DNA from 2 places in the Roseovarius sp. E0-M6 genome. Region 1 is predicted to be linked to the other one. Evidence: riboswitches for the same ligand, from Rfam matches in the RefSeq annotation. Region 1 holds a riboswitch; the other holds the start of a gene.
What was found. A riboswitch is a leader RNA that binds a small molecule or an ion and turns the genes downstream of it on or off. The one in region 1 is predicted to bind thiamine pyrophosphate.
Positions count from the first base shown of each region.

Region 2: it holds a riboswitch for thiamine pyrophosphate, as region 1 does, so the genes downstream of both, thiC (phosphomethylpyrimidine synthase ThiC) here and thiB (thiamine ABC transporter substrate binding subunit) in region 1, are expected to answer to the same signal.

Region 1 covers NZ_JBAPLA010000003.1:1,284-4,625, forward strand. Annotated here, with positions in the region: gene V8359_RS09840 (primosomal protein N') at 1-1,875, shown strand, start outside; TPP riboswitch at 1,938-2,047, shown strand; gene thiB (thiamine ABC transporter substrate binding subunit) at 2,090-3,073, shown strand; gene V8359_RS09850 (thiamine/thiamine pyrophosphate ABC transporter permease ThiP) at 3,049-3,342, shown strand, end outside.
Region 2 covers NZ_JBAPLA010000005.1:31,882-35,223, reverse strand. Annotated here, with positions in the region: gene thiC (phosphomethylpyrimidine synthase ThiC) at 1-1,172, opposite strand, end outside; TPP riboswitch at 1,298-1,420, opposite strand; gene V8359_RS13125 (SulP family inorganic anion transporter) at 1,494-3,215, opposite strand.

The DNA of each region.
Region 1 (3,342 bases):
CCGGGGCTTGGCGATCCGCCGTCGATGCGCAAGGTCTATCGCCCCGGCGCCGCCACCCCCGACCGGATGACTGATGCGCGGCGCCGCGTTCTCGAAACCTTTGAAGAGTATGGCGGGCTTGCCTTCACGCTCAAGGAATTGAGCGAGCACGCCGGCGTGAGTTCGTCGGTGGTCAAGGGGCTGGTCAAGCAGGGCGCCGTCACTGAGGAGGACACCCCCCGCGACCTGCCATATGCCTATCTCGATCCCGCACGTCCCGGTGCCGATCTGACCGCAGATCAGGCCGCCGCGGCAGAGGTGCTCCGGGCGGGTATCCGGGACGGCATTTACGGCACCACGCTCCTGCGCGGGGTCACCGGATCGGGCAAGACCGAGGTCTATCTCGAGGCGGTGGCCGAATGCCTGCGGCAGGGGCGGCAGGCGCTGGTGCTTTTGCCCGAGATCGCGCTGACCGAGGAGTTCCTGCGCCGCATCACCGCCCGATTCGGCACACAGCCCGCCGAATGGCATTCAGGCGTCACCATGACCGAGCGCCGCCGTGCATGGAAAATGGTCGGCGAAGGTGGCTGTCAGGTGGTTGTCGGCGCGCGGTCGGCGCTGTTCCTGCCATTCCGTGATCTGGGGCTCATCGTCGTGGATGAAGAGCATGACAGCTCTTATAAGCAAGAGGACGGCGTGCTTTATAACGCGCGCGACATGGCAGTGCTGCGCGCCTCGATCTGTGACGCTCAGGTCGTGCTCGCCTCCGCGACGCCCAGCCTCGAAAGCTGGACCAATGCCGAGGCGGGCAAATACCGCCGGCTTGATCTTACATCGCGGTTCGGTGAGGCTGTGATGCCCGAACTGCGCGCCATCGACATGCGCAGCGAGACGCTTCCCTCGAACAGGTGGATTTCACCCACCTTGCAGCGCGCCGCCGAGGCCCGGATCGCGGCGGGTGAACAGGCGCTCTTTTTCCTGAACCGGCGGGGCTATGCGCCGGTCACCATCTGCCGGGCCTGCGGCCATCAGATCGGATGCCCCGATTGCGATGCGCGCATGGTCGAGCACAGGTTTCTCAAGCGTCTGATGTGCCATCAATGCGGCGAGACGGCGCCGATGCCCGAGGCCTGCCCCGCCTGCGAGGCCGAAGGCAAGCTGGCCGCCGTGGGGCCCGGTGTCGAACGGCTTGCCGAAGAGGCGGCGGCGCTTTTCCCTGAGGCACGGATCGCGACGCTGTCGTCGGACATGTTCGGCTCGGCCCGCGCGCTCAAGGCCGAGATCGCGGCCATCGGGGCGGGCGGGGCCGACATCATCATCGGCACTCAGCTTGTCGCCAAGGGGCATAACTTTCCGCTGCTCACGCTTGTTGGCGTGATCGACGCCGATCTCGGGCTTCAGGGGTCGGACTTGCGCGCCGCCGAGCGGACGTTTCAGCTCATGCGGCAGGTTGCAGGCCGCGCGGGCAGGGCCGAGAAGCCGGGCACCGCGCTGCTTCAGACGTTTCAGCCCGAACACCCGGTCATCCGGGCGATCCTTGGCGGCGACGAAGAAGGCTTCTGGCGGGCCGAAGCGCGGGAGCGCGAGCAGGCGGGCGTGCCACCGTTCGGGCGCATGGCGGGCATCGTGATCTCGTCCACAGACCCGCAAGAGGCGTTCGATGCAGGCAATGACCTTGCACGGCGGGATGGCCCCATCAGGCAGGCGGGCGCACAGGTTTTCGGCCCGGCGCCCGCGCCCATCGCCCGTATCAGGGGGCGCCACCGCGTGCGGCTTTTGGTCAAGGCACCCAAGGGCACGGCCTTGCAGCCCGCCATCGCGCGGTGGGTGGCGCAGGTCCGGGGCTCGGCCAACCTGCGGCTGACGGTGGATATTGACCCGCAAAGCTTTTTCTGACCGCGTCCAATACCCGGCACGGCAAAACCTGCTTGAAGGCCCGCCCGGGGGGGCATAGGGTCTCGGCCACCTCGGGGTGTCCCGGCCACTGGCCCGGACTGAGATGCACAGGTGCGAACCCGTTGAACCTGAACCGGCTAGAACCGGCGGAGGGAAGGTTTCAGCGCATCGCGCGCCCCTTGCCCTCTCGCCGCAAAACAAGAGAGAGGATCTTATGAAACATCTTGTATTTGCAGCGGGATTTCTGAGTGCGACGGCCACTGTCGCGGTCGCGCAGACACCCGAACTGACAGTCTACACGTATGACAGCTTTGTCTCGAATTGGGGGCCGGGCCCCCAGATCGAAACAGCCTTCGAAGAGCGTTGCGGCTGTGATCTCAATTTCGTCGGCGTCGAAGATGGCGCGGCGCTTCTGGCGCGTGTTCGCCTTGAAGGTGCGCGGTCAGAGGCGGATGTCGTGCTGGGGCTCGATACGAACCTCGTTGCAGCCGCCCGCGAGACCGACCTTTTCGCACCAAGCGGTGTGACGGCCGAGTATGACCTGCCGGTGGCTTGGGACGACCCCGTTTTCGTGCCTTATGACTGGGGTTATTTCGCCTTCGTGCATGACGTCGATATGACGCCGCCCGCCAACCTGCGTGCGCTGGCCGAAAGCGACACCAGCATCATCATTCAGGATCCACGCTCGTCGACCCCCGGTCTGGGCCTGCTGATGTGGGTCAAGGCGGCCTATGGCGACGAGGCCGAGGCGATCTGGGAGGGCCTTTCCGACAATATCGTGACCGTGACCAAAGGCTGGTCCGAAGCCTATGGCCTGTTTCTTGAGGGCGAGGCCGAGATGGTGCTGAGCTATACCACATCGCCGGCCTATCACCTCATCGCGGAGGAGGATGACAGCAAGGCCGCCGCCGTGTTCGACGAAGGCCATTACATGCAGGTCGAGGTGGCCGCAGCGATGGAGACGAGTGACACGCCGGAGCTGGCCCGCGATTTCCTTCAGTTTCTGGTCAGCGACACGGCGCAGTCAATTCTGCCGACAACCAACTGGATGTATCCCGCCGTGATGCCCGAGGCGGGCCTGCCCGAAGGGTTTGCCCAACTTGTCGAGCCCGAGAAGGCGCTGCTTTACCCCCCCGAGGATGCGGCGGCGCTGCGCCGTGAGGCGCTGGACGAATGGCTGCGCGCGCTCAGCCGATAAGCCCATGGCCGGGGGTGGCCGCCGCCGCACTTGTCGCGGTGGTTATCCTCGGCACGCTGGCCACCGTTGCGATGCGCGCCGAATCCTCTGGCCGGTTCGCGCCGGGCGATTTCGCGGCGATTCGCTTTACCCTTGTGCAAGCGGTGCTTTCCGCCGTGCTCAGCGTCGGCCTTGCGGTGCCGGTCGCCCGGGCGCTGGCGCGGCGCCGGTTTCGGGGGCGCACGGCACTTGTCGCGTTGTTGGGTGCGCCTTTCATCCTTCCGGTGATC
Region 2 (3,342 bases), on a different contig from region 1:
GTCAACTCCCCAAGCGTCTCAAGCTCGGCGAATTGCGCGGCATCGTTGGCATCGGCGATGGAGCCGGGGCGCAGCCCGTCACCCAGCGAAAAGCTCACGTCATATCGGCGGCAGATGTCGCAGATTTCCTCGAAATGCTCATAAAGGAAGCTCTCGCGGTGGTGATGCAAGCACCACTTAGCCATGATCGAGCCGCCGCGCGAGACGATCCCCGTCACCCGGTCCACGGTCATCGGCACCATGTGCAGGCGCACGCCAGCGTGGATGGTGAAATAGTCCACGCCCTGTTCGGCCTGCTCGATCAGCGTGTCGCGGAACACCTCCCATGTTAGGTCTTCTGCCACGCCATTCACCTTTTCCAAGGCCTGATAGATCGGCACGGTGCCGATGGGCACGGGGGAATTGCGGATGATCCATTCGCGGGTGTTGTGGATGTTGCGCCCGGTGGAGAGGTCCATCACCGTATCCGCGCCCCATCGGATCGCCCAGACCAGCTTGTCCACCTCTTCTTCCATTGACGATGTGACAGCAGAGGTGCCCATATTGGCGTTGATCTTGACCAGGAAATTGCGCCCGATGATCATCGGCTCAAGTTCGGGGTGGTTGATATTGGCGGGAATGATGGCGCGGCCCGCCGCCACCTCGTCGCGGACGAAGTCCGGGGTCACGTAATCGGGAATGTTTGCCCCCCAGTCATTACCGTCACGGTCATTTCCCTCGACCTCGCGCAATTGATTTTCCCGGATCGCGATGAACTCCATTTCCGGTGTGACGATCCCGGCCCGCGCATAGGCAAGTTGCGTGACGGCACAGTCGCCCTTCGCCCGAAGCGGGCGCGATCGGACCGGAAATTCGGGGGTCAGGCGGTCGCCCTGCACAAAACCGTTATCCTCGGGCTTCACGATGCGCCCGTCATACTCTTCGATATCGTCACGGGCCACGATCCACGCCCGGCGCAATGGCGCAAGTCCCTGCCGTATGTCGGTGTTCACCCCCGGATCGGTATAGGGGCCGGAACTGTCATACACCGTCAACGGCGGCTCGCCCGCGGTGGGGTGCACCGCGATTTCGCGCATGGGCACCCGGATATCGGGATGGATGTCGCCCGGCACGTATATCTTGCGCGAGGCAGGCAATTCACCGGTGGTGGTTTTCGGATTGGGGATGTTCATTTCGGTGCTCCTCAAGCTTCCACTCAAAAAGACACCAGAAGATGTTTGGACGGGAAACACCGGGGGGCCCGGCCTCTGTGCCTCGCCCTCCCCTCGGGTCTGCACATGTCATGGCCATTGGCCACAATGTTGCAAACCTAGCTTCCTACGCCAGTATCAACTGGGTCAGGTTCAAAGGGTCGCGACACTGCAGCATGCGCTGCTATCCGCCTCTCAGTCCCTCGGTCGGGACTCCCCTGCGTGCGCCATGGATAGGCAATTGGCCGGCGCGGAGCAACACCAAATCCGGACATGCGCAATCAGCAGCCGCGCAGGCGGTGTTCATGCTGACGAAGATCGGCGGAGTTTCGTCCACGCATCGTATTGCGACAGAAACACCTCACCGTTGAGTGTGTCGAGGAAATGGGTTGCCTTCAGACGGTCCATGACCGGCCCCTTGACCTCGGACAGGTGGAATCCGACATCCATGTCTTTCAACCGCTGGTTGGCGGCTTCGAGGCTTTCAAGCGCGGAAAAATCGACCTCGTTCACGGCCGAGAACATCAGCACCACGTTCTGAATGCCATTTCCTTCGACCACACGCTTCTGGATCAGATCCTCGAGGAAACGCGCGTTGACGAAATAAAGGCTTTCATCGACGCGAAGCGTCAGGAGGCTTGGGTCCGTCTCGACCGCATGGCGAAGGATATTGCGGAAATGCTGTGTCCCGGGAACCAACCCGACCTCGGCGAAATGAGGTTGCGAGGTTTTGTAAAGATGTAACAGAACGGAAATAGCGACACCCGAGGCCACGCCGACCTCGACCCCCAGTCCAAGGGTCAGAAGGATCGTGGCGGCAACAGCCGTAAAATCCGCCTTGGAGTAGCTCCACGTCTTACCAAGGATCGAAAAATCCACGAGGCTCAGAACCGCCACGATAATGGTCGCCGCAAGGGTGGCGTTCGGCAGATAATAGACCAGAGGCGTCAAAGCGACGGCCGCAACAGCAAGACCAATGGCGGTAAAAGCGCCCGCTGCGGGCGTTTGGGCCCCTGCATCGAAATTCACGACGGAACGCGAGAAACCCCCAGTGACGGGATAGCCGCCGGAGAATGCGGCACCGATATTGGCCATTCCCAGTCCGATCAGCTCCTGATCGGGGTCGATCCTTTGGCGTTTCTTTGCGGCGAGCGTCTGAGCCACCGAAACCGACTCCACGAAACCGATGATCGAAATCAGGATCGCCGGAAGCAGGAGCGCGCCGACTAGATCCGGGGAGACCTCGGGACGCGTGAACGGCGGGAGGCTTTGCGGCACCTCGCCCACGATGTTGACCCCCTGCGCGCCCAGCTCCAGCCACCAGACCGCGACCGTGGTCGCCACGACCGCGCCAACCGGGCCGGCCTTGGTCAGGATGTCAGCCATAAGAGCCGGCGTCCCCATCCGCTTTAGCAGCGGCTTAAGCCCCTTGCGCACCCAGAACAGGAACCCGGTTGCCGCACTTCCGATGGCGACGGTCCAGATATTCGTCTCGTCCAGATGCGAGAAAATGGAGCCTAGCAAATCCGGCAATGTATGGCCCTGCGCGGTCACTCCGAGGATATGCTTGAGTTGGCTGGTGGCGATCAGGATACCTGACGCAGTGATAAACCCCGAGATGACCGGGTGGCTTAGAAAGTTGGCAAGAAAGCCAAGCCGAAATATCCCAAGAAGAAGTAGAAACCCACCGGACAGAAACGCCAGCGTCAGCGCGGCGACGGCATATCCGGCGGTGCCCTGCTCGGCGACCTGTCCGACGGCGGCCGCTGTCATCAGGGAGACGACAGCAACCGGCCCCACCGCCAGCGCACGGCTTGTTCCAAAGATCGCATAGAGGATGATGGGAGCGATAGAGGCATATATCCCCGCTTCTGGTGGCAGGCCCGCCAGAAGCGCATAAGCCAGCGATTGCGGGATAAGCATGATCGTCACGATGACAGCGGCGATCAGATCGTTGGACAAGGTGCGCCGGTCATAGGAACGGCTCCAATCAAGAACGGGAAGATAGCGGCGAAGATTGGGCATGTTGATCTCTTGAGAAGGGGGCGGACAGGACGATCACGCGCCCCGCACACGCATCGCGACATAGCTAGAACGTAGCCGTCATTTTCAGTTGAACAAGCCGCCGGAAGCCCTGTGATCGATGTGTTTT